2 regions of the Streptomyces sp. NPDC033229 genome follow, and region 1 is predicted to be linked to the other one. Evidence: predicted binding sites of a transcription regulator. Region 1 holds the regulator's gene; the other holds the start of a gene.

The links. The regulator HspR, encoded in region 1, represses chaperone genes until heat shock. The targets are predictions, from matches to a motif close to TTGAGNNNNNNNNNCTCAA.
Region 2: the regulator HspR is predicted to act here: its motif matches at 2,196-2,214, upstream of lon (endopeptidase La).

What each region holds. Positions count from the first base shown of each region.
Region 1 is NZ_JBVIQR010000017.1:72,245-78,429, forward strand. It holds gene clpB (ATP-dependent chaperone ClpB) at 1-1,064, opposite strand, end outside; gene ACZ53N_RS17300 (hypothetical protein) at 1,656-1,964, shown strand; gene ACZ53N_RS17305 (Uma2 family endonuclease) at 2,049-2,621, shown strand; gene ACZ53N_RS17310 (pyridoxamine 5'-phosphate oxidase family protein) at 2,645-3,049, shown strand; gene ACZ53N_RS17315 (heat shock protein transcriptional repressor HspR) at 3,145-3,609, opposite strand; gene dnaJ (molecular chaperone DnaJ) at 3,611-4,792, opposite strand; gene grpE (nucleotide exchange factor GrpE) at 4,844-5,524, opposite strand; gene dnaK (molecular chaperone DnaK) at 5,521-6,185, opposite strand, start outside.
Region 2 is NZ_JBVIQR010000024.1:57,211-63,395, reverse strand. It holds gene lon (endopeptidase La) at 1-2,173, opposite strand, end outside; partial or broken gene ACZ53N_RS21475 (GlxA family transcriptional regulator) at 2,302-3,292, opposite strand; gene ACZ53N_RS21470 (NAD(P)-dependent oxidoreductase) at 3,414-4,280, shown strand; gene ACZ53N_RS21465 (rhomboid-like protein) at 4,526-5,599, opposite strand; gene ACZ53N_RS21460 (spermidine synthase family protein) at 5,811-6,185, shown strand, end outside.

The DNA of each region.
Region 1 (6,185 bases):
AGTCCGCGCAGGATCGCGATGGAGTCCTCGACGGACGGCTCGGCGACCAGCACCTGCTGGAAGCGGCGCTCCAGCGCCGCGTCCTTCTCGATGCGCTCGCGGTACTCGTCGAGCGTCGTCGCGCCGACCATCCGCAGCTCGCCGCGGGCCAGCATGGGCTTGAGCATGTTGCCCGCGTCCATGGCGGAGTCGCCGCCGGCGCCCGCGCCGACGACGGTGTGCAGCTCGTCGATGAAGGTGATGATCTGGCCGTCGCTGGACTTGATCTCGGCGAGGACGGTCTTCAGCCGCTCCTCGAACTCACCGCGGTACTTCGCGCCCGCGACCATCGCACCGAGGTCGAGCGAGACGAGCCGCTTGTTCTTCAGCGACTCGGGCACGTCGCCCTTCACTATCCGCTGCGCGAGGCCCTCCACGACGGCGGTCTTGCCGACGCCGGGCTCGCCGATGAGCACCGGGTTGTTCTTCGTCCGGCGCGAGAGCACCTGGACCACGCGACGGATCTCCTGGTCCCGGCCGATGACCGGGTCGAGCTTGCCCTCGCGCGCGGCCGCCGTGAAGTCCGTACCGAACTTCTCCAGTGCCTTGTACGTGCCTTCCGGATCCGGAGTCGTCACTCGCTGTCCGCCCCTCGCGGTCTCGAACGCGTCCAGCAGCCTCTTGGCCGTGGCGCCCTGCTGTGCCAGCAGCTCCCCGGTCCGGCCGCCCTTGGCGGCGAGCCCGATGAGCAGGTGTTCGGTGGAGATGTAGGCGTCGCCCAGCTCGCGGGCGCGCTGCGAGGCGTCCGCGATCACGGCCAGCAGCTCCCGGTCGGGCTGCGGCGGCGACACCGTGGAACCCTGCACGCTCGGCAGGGCGCCGAGCTGGCGCTCCGCCCCGGACCGCAGCGCCGCGGCGTCGGCCTCGACGGCGACGAGCAGGTCCATGATGTTCTCGTTGTCCTCGCCCGCGAGCAGCGCGAGCAGCAGGTGCGCGGGCGTGAGGTCCGCGTGACCGGCGGTCACGGCCCGCTCATGGGCGCGGCTGAGCGCCTCCTGGCTCCTGTTGGTCAGCTCGGCATCCACGACTCGGACTCCTCCTCGGTGCGATTCCTTGTGCGCTGCTGCGTTCGATCCTGCTTGAGGAAACGTGCAATAAGTTGAGCCTATTCCACTCAACCTTGATTGTGCCAGGCAGCCGCCGGAAAAGGCCCGCCCGGTCGGCCCGGTCCAGGGCTTCCGCGCCTGGCCCCGGTGATGCAGGATCTTGCCCAGGCGTTCCCCCCACCCCCTGCGCCACCACCGGACAGCTAGGACTCTTCCCATGCTCCGACCCCTGGGGGCGGCCCGCCCCTTCACCCGCGCGACCACCGGCGCGGCCTTACTGACACTCGCCACGACGGTCGGCCTGGGCCTGTCGCTCCCGACGGCATCGGCGTCACCCGGCACCGGCCCGAACCCCTGCGGCCCGACGGCCCGACCCACGTCCGCGCCGACACCCGTGCCGACGCCCGTGCCGACGTCCAGGCCTACGTTGCCGCCCACATCCGGGCCCACCTCCGTGCCGACGACGGCACCGCGACCGACTCCGACGAGTGCCGCGACGGCGGCTCCGACGACCGGCCCGACGTCGCGGGCGACACCACAGCCGACGTTCCTGACGGTATCGGCGACGTCGTGGCCGGACCCGACGGTGGGCCCGACGACGGGCCCGACGGTCGTCCCCACGGCCCGCCCGACGGCGGGTCCGACGCCCGGCCCGACGGCGATACCCACACCCCGCCCGACGACCGTCCCCACGGCCGTCCCCACGGCCGTACCGACGTGCCGACCGACACCACGACCGACGAGCAGCCCGATACCGAGCACCGTCCCGACGCCGGGGACGACGGCGAGGCCTACGCCGGCCCCGACCCTCCCGCCCACCTCCGGACCGGCACCGAGCCAGCCCCCGGCGAACTGATGTCCACCGCGCACTCTTCCTAGTGAACCCTCGGTGGCCCGCCACCCGCCCACGCGGCGGCGGGCCACACTGGCCTCCGACCGCAAAGGGGGTGCAGCATGACGGCTATGGCACACGAGCCGACGCCCACGCAGGAAGAGCTCCTCCTGGAGAGCTTTCTGGCCCTGAAGACCCCTGAAGGCTTCAAGGCCGAGCTCATCGAGGGGGAGATCATCGTGTCACCGGCTCCGGATGGCGAGCATGAGGATTATCTGAGCACTGTCATCCGACAGGTGCTGCGGGAGTCGCGCGTCGACATGGACTGCTCGGGCAACAAAGGCCTGCTGATGCCCAGCGGAGGCAGGTGCCCCAAGAATCACGTCATCCCCGACGCCACCTTCGCTCCACGCGAGCTGCGCCTGTTCCGGGGAGCCCCGTCCTGGATGCCCTGTGACGGGGTGGCCATGGTGGTCGAGGTGACCAGCACCAAGCCGGACGGGGACCGGGTCGCCAAGCGCCACTGCTACGCCCGCGCCGGGATTCCGCTGTATCTCCTCATCGACCGCGACCAGGAGACCGTCACCCTGCACAGTGACCCGTCAGCGGCGGACTATGCGGAGGTGCACTCCACCGCCTACGGCAAGCCGCTCGCCCTCCCCGCCCCCTTCTCCTTCGTCCTGGAAACGGCCGACTTCGCCTGAGGTCCACGAACTACGCTTCCCGCATGGCCCACGACCTCCGGAACCTCTCCCCCGCGTACCTCGACTTCTGGCGCGAGTACCACCTCTGCACGCTCACCACCCACCGCTCGGACGGCACCCCGCACGTCGTCCCGGTGGGCGTCACGTACGACCCCGAGGCCGGCGTGGCCCGGGTCATCACCCGCAAGACCAGCACCAAGGTCGCCAACGTCCAGGCCCGCGGTGCCGAGGGCGCGTACGTCGCGGTCTGCCAGCTGGACCGGGGGCGTTGGGCGACGCTGGAGGGACGCGCGGTGGTGCGGACCGAGGCCGAGGTCGTCGCGGACGCCGTCGCCCGCTACGCCGAGCGCTACGGCCGTACGCCGAGCCCCAACCCCGACCGGGTCGTCATCGAGATCACGGTCACCCGGGCCATGGGCCGGGCCTGACCCACCGGTCGCACCGGACATGCGCGAGGGCCGGCGGAACAGAAAAATTCCGCCGGCCCTCGCAAGGCATCCGCCCGGTGTCCCGGGGGTACCCGCTAGTCCGAGCCCTGCCGCCGCGGCCGCCAGACGACCAGCGCGCTGGTCTGCTGCACGTCCTGGTACGGGACCAGGTCACGGCGGTAGGAGGCATGCACCGCGGCCTCGCGCTGCTGCATGGCCGTGGCCGCGCCCTCGACCATCGACTGGAGCTCGGCGGCGCGCGCCTTGAGCGCCGCCACCTGGTTCTCCAGCTCGATGATGCGCTTGATGCCGGCCAGGTTGATGCCCTCGTCCTGGCTGAGCTGCTGCACCTGGCGCAGCAGCTCGATGTCGCGCGCCGAATAGCGCCGGCCGCGCCCGGCCGTGCGGTCCGGGGAGACCAGGCCGAGGCGGTCGTACTGGCGCAGCGTCTGCGGGTGGAGGCCCGAGAGCTGAGCCGCGACGGAGATGACGTAGACCGGCGACTCGTCGGTCAGCTGATACGGCTGGGCTGGTTCGAAACGTCGTCGGCGGCCGTCCATCTCAAGCTCCCTTCGCGGCCTGGAACAGCTCCGCCCGAGGGTCCTCGTCCGCCGTCGCGTCGCGGTAGGCCTCCAGGGCCTCCCGCGCCTTGTCGTCGAGATCCTTGGGCACGGCGACCTCGACGGTGACCAGCAGGTCGCCGCGGGTGCCGTCCTTGCGCACCGCGCCCTTGCCGCGGGCGCGCATCGTCCGGCCGTTGGGTGTGCCGGCCGGCAGCTTGAGGGTAACCGGAGGGCCCCCGAGGGTGGGCACCTTCACCTCGCCGCCGAGCGTCGCCTCCACGTAGGAGATCGGCACGGTGACGGTGAGGTTGTCGTCCTTGCGCCCGAAGACCGGGTGCGTGCCGACGTGCACCACGACGTACAGATCACCGGCCGGCCCGCCGCGCTCGCCCGGGGCGCCCTTGCCGCGCAGCCGGATCCGCTGCCCGTCGGAGACACCCGAGGGGATGCGGACCTGCATGGTGCGGGAGGACTTGGCGCGCCCACTGCCCTTGCACACGTCGCAAGGGTTCTCGGGGATCAGCCCGCGGCCCTTGCAGTCGGGGCAGGGGTCGGTCAGCGAGAAGCCGCCGCCCGTGCCGTGGGAGACCTGTCCGGTGCCGACGCAGGTCGGGCAGACCCGCGGCGTGCCGTTCTTGTCGCCCGTGCCGGAGCACGCTTTGCAGGCGGCCGAGGAGGACATCCGCAGCGGGACCGTGGCCCCGTCCACCGCCTCGGTGAAGCTGAGCGTCACCTCGGACTCGATGTCCTGACCGCGCCGCGGCTGGGTACGGGTGCCCGAACCGCCGCGGTTGAAGAGGCCGCCGAAGACATCACCGAGGCCACCGCCGCCGCCGAAGCCGCCGGCACCCGCTCCGCCCTGGGCGCCCCCGAAGAGGTCGCCCAGGTCGAAGTTGAAGGAGCCGCCGCCCGCGCCGCCCGGGCCCGGGCGGTAGCCGCCGTTGCCGAACAGGGCGCGGGCCTCGTCGTACTCCTTGCGGCGCTTGGGGTCGGCGAGGACGTCGTTCGCCTCGGAGATCTCCTTGAAGCGGTCCTCGGCCTTGGCGTCGCCCTTGTTGGCGTCCGGGTGGTACTCGCGGGCGAGCTTCCGGTACGCCTTCTTGATCTCGGCCTCGGTGGCGTCCTTGGGCACGCCGAGGACCTTGTAGTAGTCCTTCTCGACGAAGTCCTTCGTGCTCATCCCCGGCGTCCCTCCTTCCGGTCCCCGCTGTCCGTCGTCACGTCAGGCACGTCAGCCCTTGTCAGGGCCACCGCTCTCCTCGGCCGCGTCCTCGTCGCCCTCGCCCTTCTGGGCGCCGGGCTGCGGCTCGGCCACGGCGACCCGCGCGGGGCGGATCGTCCGCTCGCCGATCCGATACCCCGGCTGCAGGATCTGCACGCACGTGGTCTCGGTGACGTCCGGCGCGTAGCTGTGCATCAGGGCCTCGTGCACCAGCGGGTCGAAGGGCTCGCCCTCCTTGCCGAACTGCTGCAGGCCCATCTTGGCGACGACCGTCTCCAGCGATTCGGCGACGGACTTGAAGCCGCCGACCAGCTCGCCGTGGTCACGGGCGCGGCCGATGTCGTCGAGCGTGGGCAGGAGCTCGGACAGGAGGTTCGCGACCGCGATCTCCTTGACCGTGACCCGGTCCCGCTCCACCCGGCGACGGTAGTTCTGGTACTCGGCCTGGAGCCGCTGGAGGTCCGCGGTGCGCTCGGCGAGCGCGGAACGGGCCTGGTCCAGCTGCGCCGTGAGGGCCGCGTCAGCGCCCTCCTTGGCCTGGGCGTCCGGTCCTTCGGTCGGTGCGTCCCCAGCCGGGGCCTCCGGGCCCGCCGTGTCGGCGGACCCGGCGGCCTGCGCCGCATCGTCGGGGGCTGCGGCGTCGGAGGGGACGTCGGGCTTCTCCTCGAAGCCCGGGGTCTCCTCCGTCACGCGGCACCGTCCTTCTTGGGCTTCTCGTCGTCCACGATCTCGGCGTCGACGACGTCGTCCTCGGGCTTGGGCTGACCGGCGTCGGCACCGGGGGCACCCTCGGCGCCACCCGCGGCCTGGGCGTCGGCGTACATGGCCTGGCCGAGCTTCTGGCTGACCGCGGCGACCTTCTCGGTCGCGGTGCGGATCTCGGCCGTGTCCTCGCCCTTGAGCTTCTCCTTCAGCTCGCCGACGGCGGTCTCGACCTCGGTCTTGACGTCGGCCGGGACCTTCTCCTCGTTGTCCTTGAGGAACTTCTCGGTCTGGTAGACGAGCTGCTCGGCCTGGTTGCGGGTCTCGGCGGCCTCGCGGCGGCGGTGGTCCTCCTCCGCGTACTGCTCGGCCTCCTGGCGCATCCGGTCGACCTCGTCCTTGGCGAGCGAGGAGCCGCCGGTGACGGTCATCTTCTGCTCCTTGCCCGTGCCGAGGTCCTTCGCGGTCACGTGCATGATGCCGTTGGCGTCGATGTCGAAGGTGACCTCGATCTGCGGGACGCCACGCGGGGCCGGCGGCAGGCCGGTGAGCTCGAACATACCGAGCTTCTTGTTGTACGCCGCGATCTCGCGCTCGCCCTGGTAGACCTGGATCTGCACGGACGGCTGGTTGTCCTCGGCCGTCGTGA
Region 2 (6,185 bases), on a different contig from region 1:
GCGAGACCTCGCCCGTCATGGCGACATCCGGGCGGACCCGGCGGCCGGAGAGCAGGGAGGCCAGGGCCGTCGTCATCGTGATGCCCGCGCTCGGGCCGTCCTTGGGGACCGCGCCCGCGGGGACGTGGAGGTGGACGCCGCGCTCCTTGAAGTCACCGACGGGGAGTTCCAGTTCGGCGCCGTGGGAGCGGAGGAAGGACAGGGCGATCTGGGCGGACTCCTTCATCACGTCGCCCAGCTGGCCGGTCAGGGTCAGTCCCGCCGCGCCCGTCTCGGGATCGGCCAGGGACGCCTCCACGAACAGCACGTCGCCGCCCGCGCCGGTCACCGCGAGGCCCGTCGCCACGCCGGGTACGGACGTGCGCCGTTCGGCCGGGTCCTGGGCGGACTCGGGCGTGTGGTGCGGCCGGCCGATCAGGGCGCGCAGGTCGTCCGCGCCCAGGGTCAGCGGCAGTTCCCGCTCGCCCAGTTCGTGCTGGGCCGCGATCTTGCGCAGCAGCCGGGCGACCGAGCGCTCCAGGGTGCGCACGCCCGCCTCACGGGTGTACTCGCCCGCGAGCTTGCGCAGGGCGTCGTCCGCCAGCACGACCTCGCCGGGCTCCAGGCCCGCGCGCTCCAGCTGCCTGGGCAGCAGGTGGTCCCGGGCGATGGTGACCTTCTCGTCCTCGGTGTAGCCGTCGAGGCGGACCAGTTCCATGCGGTCGAGCAGCGCCTCGGGGATCGCCTCCAGGACGTTCGCCGTCGCCAGGAACACCACGTCCGACAGGTCCAGCTCGACCTCCAGGTAGTGGTCCCGGAAGGTGTGGTTCTGTGCCGGGTCCAGGACCTCCAGGAGGGCCGCCGCCGGGTCGCCGCGGTAGTCGGAGCCGACCTTGTCGATCTCGTCGAGCAGCACGACCGGGTTCATCGAACCGGCCTCCTTGACCGCCCGCACGATCCGGCCGGGCAGCGCGCCCACGTAGGTGCGGCGGTGGCCGCGGATCTCCGCCTCGTCGCGTACGCCGCCGAGCGCGACGCGCACGAACTTGCGGCCCATGGCCCGGGCGACCGATTCTCCGAGTGAGGTCTTTCCGACCCCCGGCGGGCCTACGAGCGCCAGCACCGCGCCCCCGCGCCGCCCGCCGACCACGCCCAGCCCCCGGTCGGCGCGCCGCTTGCGCACCGCCAGGTATTCGGTGATCCGCTCCTTCACGTCCGCGAGGCCCGCGTGGTCGGCGTCGAGCACGGCCTTGGCGCCGGCGATGTCGTAGGCGTCCTCCGTGCGCTCGTTCCACGGCAGTTCGAGCACCGTGTCGAGCCAGGTGCGGATCCAGCTGCCCTCGGGGCTCTGGTCGGAGGAGCGCTCCAGCTTGTCGACCTCCTTGAGGGCCGCCTCGCGGACCTTGTCCGGCAGGTCGGCGGCCTCGACGCGGTCGCGGTAGTCGTCGGACTCGTTCTCCGGGTCGCCGTTGAGCTCGGCCAGCTCCTTGCGGACGGCTTCCAGCTGGCGGCGGAGCAGGAACTCGCGCTGCTGCTTGTCGACGCCTTCCTGGACGTCCTTGGCGATGGACTCGGCGACGTCCTGCTCGGCGAGGTGGTCGCCGAGCCACTTCACGGCGAGCTTGAGCCGGGCCACCGGGTCGGCGGTCTCCAGCAGCTCGACGCGCTGGGCGACGGTGAGGAAGGGGGAGTAGCCGGAGTTGTCGGCGAGCTGGGCGACGTCGTCGATCTGCTGGACGCGGTCCACTACCTGCCAGGCGCCGCGCTTGCGGAGCCAGCTCGTGGCCAGCGCCTTGTACTCCTTCATCAGCTCGGTGACCGCGCCGGGCAGCGGGTCGGGGGTGATCTCCTCGATCTGGGTGCCCTCGATCCACAGCGCGGCCCCGGGCCCGGTCGTACCGGCCCCGACGCGGACGCGGCGGACACCGCGGATGAGCGCGCCGGGGTCGCCGTCGGAGAGCCGGCCGACCTGCTCGACGGTGCCGAGCGTGCCGACGCCCGCGTACGTCCCCTCGACGCGGGGCACAAGCAGCACCCTCGGCTTGTTGTCGCCGGTGGCGGCGGCCTGGGCGGCCTCCACCGCGGCCCGTACCTCGGTATCGGTCAGATCGAGCGGCACCACCATGCCGGGCAGCACCACCTCGTCGTCGAGCGGCAGCACGGGCAGGGTGAGCGGTGTGGACGTCGAAGCCATGATCTCCCCTTCGGCAGGCAAGTTGAGTTATACCGACTCAATGCTTCTGATGCCGTTGGTGTTCCCCGGGCGTGGCCGGATTCTGTTCGCTCTCAGCGATCACGCGAAGGGCAGGGCGCGGCAGCGGCTCACGCCGCCGTCGGGAAGGCCCGTCGGTAGTCCGTCGGCGTGATGCCGAAGTGCAGGGTGAAGTGGCGGCGCAGATTGGCCCCGGTGCCCAGCCCGCTGAGCTCGCTGATCTTCTCGACCGACAGTCCGGTCGACTCCAGCAGCGACTGGGCCCGGGCGAGCCGCTGGGTGAGCAGCCACTGGAGCGGGGTGGTGCCGGTGGCGGCCTGGAGGCGGCGGAAGAAGGTCCGGGGGCTCATCCCGGCACGCCGGGCCAGGTCGTCGACGGTCAGCGGCCGGTCCAGGTGCCCGGTGGCCCACGTGGAGTACGGGCGCGAGCCCCTCGTCGTCGGCGGCGGGGACGGACGCCTCGACGTACTGCGCCTGGCCGCCGGGCCGGTGCGCGGGGACGACCAGGCGGCGGGCCAACTGGTTGGCGACGTGCGCGCCGAGGTCGCGGCGGACCAGGTGCAGGCACAGGTCGAGCCCGGCGGTGACCCCGGCGCTGGTGAGGACGTCGCCGTCGTCCACGTAGAGGACCGAGTCGTCGACGTCGACCTTGGGGTACCGCCGCCCCAGTTCCTCGGTGTGCATCCAGTGGGCGGTGGCGCGGCGGCCGTCGAGGATCCCGGCGGCGGCGAGCGCGAAGGCGCCGGCGCACAGGGACACCATGCGGGCACCGCCGTCGGCGGCCCGGCGCAGCGCGGTGAGGAGTTCCGGGGGGAGCTCCCGGCCGCCGTCGACGCAGGCTTCCGGCACCGAGGGGACGATCACGGTGTCCGCGCCGGCCAGCGCGTCCAGCCCGTAGGGGGTGCGCAGCGCGAAGCCGCCCGCGCCGGACGCGGCCTGCGCCGAGTTCCCTCCGGCCGAGCAGAGCCGCAGGTCGTACCAGGGGTCGGCCAGGTCGTGGTGCGGGATGCCGAAGACCGTACAGACGACCCCCAGCTCGTACAGGTCCCAGAAGGGGACGTCGTCGTCGATCACTGCCACGGCCACGGAACCAGCGCTCATGCCCGGCAGCCTATGGCAGGAATTTTTCGACAGCCGTCAGTTCTGCCACTGTCCGGGCGCATCGGACGGTGCGAGCGTGGTCCCACTTGATCGACTTCTGCGATACGCGGGGAGAAACACCATGAGTGTGACCGTTCTCGGCCTGGGTTCGATGGGCACGGCGCTGGCCGACGCCTTCCTGAAGGCCGGTCACCCGACCACCGTCTGGAACCGCTCGGCCGCCCGGGCCGACGCGCTCGTCGGGCGAGGGGCCGTCCGCGCGGAGTCGGTGCGCGACGCGGTCACCGCGAGCGGGCTCGTCGTGATCTGCGTGACGACCTACGACGACGTCCACGCCGTCCTCGACCCCGTCGTGGGCGAGCTCGCCGGCCGCACCCTCGTCAACCTCACCTCCGGCACGCCCGAGCAGGCCCGGGCCGGTGCCGCGTGGGCGGCGGAGCACGGCGCCGACTACCTCGACGGGGCCGTCATGACGACCCCGCCGGGCATCGGGAGCGCGGAGTTCATGCTGCTCTACAGCGGCTCGCCGACCGCGTTCGCCGCGCACCGGACGACGCTGGCGAGCCTGGGCGACCCCCTGGACCTCGGCGCGGACCCGGGCCTCGCCTCGCTCTACGACACGGCCCTGCTCGGCCTGATGTGGTCGACGCTCAGCGGCTGGCTGCACGGCGCCGCGCTGACCGGCTCCGAGGGGGTGCCCGCGGGGGACTTCACGCCGGTGGCGATCCGCTGGCTGACGGCCGTCTCCGGGTTCATGGCCACGTACGCGCCCCAGATCGACGCCGGTCACTACCCGGGCGACGACGCCACCCTCGACATCCACCTCGCGTCGATGGACCACCTCGTCCACGCGAGTGAGGCGGGCGGCCTGGACGTCGGGCTGCCGCTGCTGCTCAAGGCGTCCGTCACCCGGGCCGTCGCCGCGGGCCACGGCGGCGACAGCTACGCGCGCCTGATCGAGGTCGTCCGCGACGGGGGCCGGGCATGAGCGCGCCCGAGACCACCGCGGCCTGGGCCTCTCTCGTCGTCGCGGCGGCCGAGGAGTGCACCGCCGCCCTGGAGACGGAGGCGGCGAAGGACTGGTCCGTGCCCGCCGGGGGCCTCGACTGGTCCTGTCACACGACGCTCGACCACCTGGCGCTCGGCCTCGTCGGCTACGCGGGGCTGCTCACCGCCAAGCCGACCGACCGCTACATCACGCTCTTCGCCTCGCTGGACCCCGGGGCGCCGGTCTCAGCCCGCCTGGAGGGCATCCGCATCGCGGCGTCGCTGCTCGCCGGCACCGTCCGGGGTGCGGGGGCGGGGGACCGCGCCTGGCACCCGTGGGGCCACTCCGACGGGCCCGGCTTCGCCGCCATGGGCGTGGTGGAGACCGTCGTGCACACCCATGACGTCGCGCGGGGCCTCGGGCTCGACTGGAGCCCGCCCGACGGGCTCTGCGCGCCCGCCGTCGAGCGGCTCTTCCCCGGCGCCCCGGAAGGCCATGCCCCCGGCCGCACCCTCCTGTGGTGCACCGGTCGGGGCGTACTGCCGGGGCAGCCACGGCGGGAGCAGTGGCAGTGGGACGGCACGGTCCGCTGAGACGGTGGCGGCCCGACCGGCGACGGCGCTCTTGCGCCCGGCCGCGTCGCGGACCAACGGCACACAGGCCAGACCGGTCAGCAGCGCGATGGGGTGGCCCCAACTGGCGAGGGGGTCGACGAGTTCGATCAGGTCCTGGGCGCACATCGCGCCCGCCACACCGAGCAGGGGCCACTTCCCACGGGGCGGCAGCAGCCCGGACAGCGCGCCGATGCACGCCATCAGCCCGAAACTGATGCCGTAGTCGAGGCGGTGCATGGACTCCGCGGGCAGCCGGCCCACGGCGACGGCGCCCGCCACCGGAAGCTCGGTCGCGAGCGTGGCCAGCACATGGCCGAGCAGGAAGACCCCGGCGGCCCGCGCCCCGCCGACCCGCCGCTCCAGCGCGGTGACGACGAGCAGGAAGGCCACGCCGTAGAGCGAATGGATCCCGCCCGCGATCCACAGGGCGCTGGTCACGAGGACGAACAGCGGCTGCTCGGCGAGGTGCGCCGCGTCGGTGCTGGACTCGCGGAGCAGCCGGTCGACCGTCGCCTGGTCGCCGAAGTCCGTGTAGAGGGCGGTGGCGAGCAGGATCAGCCCGTAGCCGAACGTGAACGGCGTGCCGGTGGGGGTGGGCAGGAGACGCCCGGGACGGCGGAGGCGGGACGGCTGCCGGGGTGACGCGCCGCCGCTCGCGGTCCGCGCACCGGTGGCCGAATCATCGGCGGGATCCACCACGGTCACTCGGCCAAGCCCCTTTCCACCGGGCTCTCCTGGGTATGCGCGGCGGCCGTGCGGCGGACCCCTCGGAAAAGGCCGCGCATCGGTCGCCCTATGAACACTAAGGTGCGCCGTGACCCGCCGGATCACGTCCGGCAGTGACCCCTGTCACCCCTGTCAACTGCATACCCGCGCCCTGCGTCCGCCGAGCATCACCGCCCTCCCGGAGGCCCGCATGACCGTCCCGTACGTCCGGTTTGACCACGACACCGAGGCCGCGCCCGTCACCGTCGAGCGCCGCGAGGGACCGTACGGCGAGGTGGTGCTCAGACGGCGCGGAGGCGGAGACGGGGTGACCGGCGCGGTCTACGAGATCATCGCCAACGGCTGCTTCCTGATGGACACCTCCGACGGCCGTTCCGAACGGCTGCTGGTCGACGCCGCGCTCGCCGCCCTGCCCCCCGAGCGCCCGGACCCGGCGGTCCTGATCGGCGGGCTCGGCGTGGGCTTCTCGCTCGCGCACGCGGCCGCCGAGCCGCGCTGGGGGCGCGTCACGGTCGTCGAGCGGGAGGGCGCGGTCATCGACTGGCACCGCACCGGCCCGCTCGCC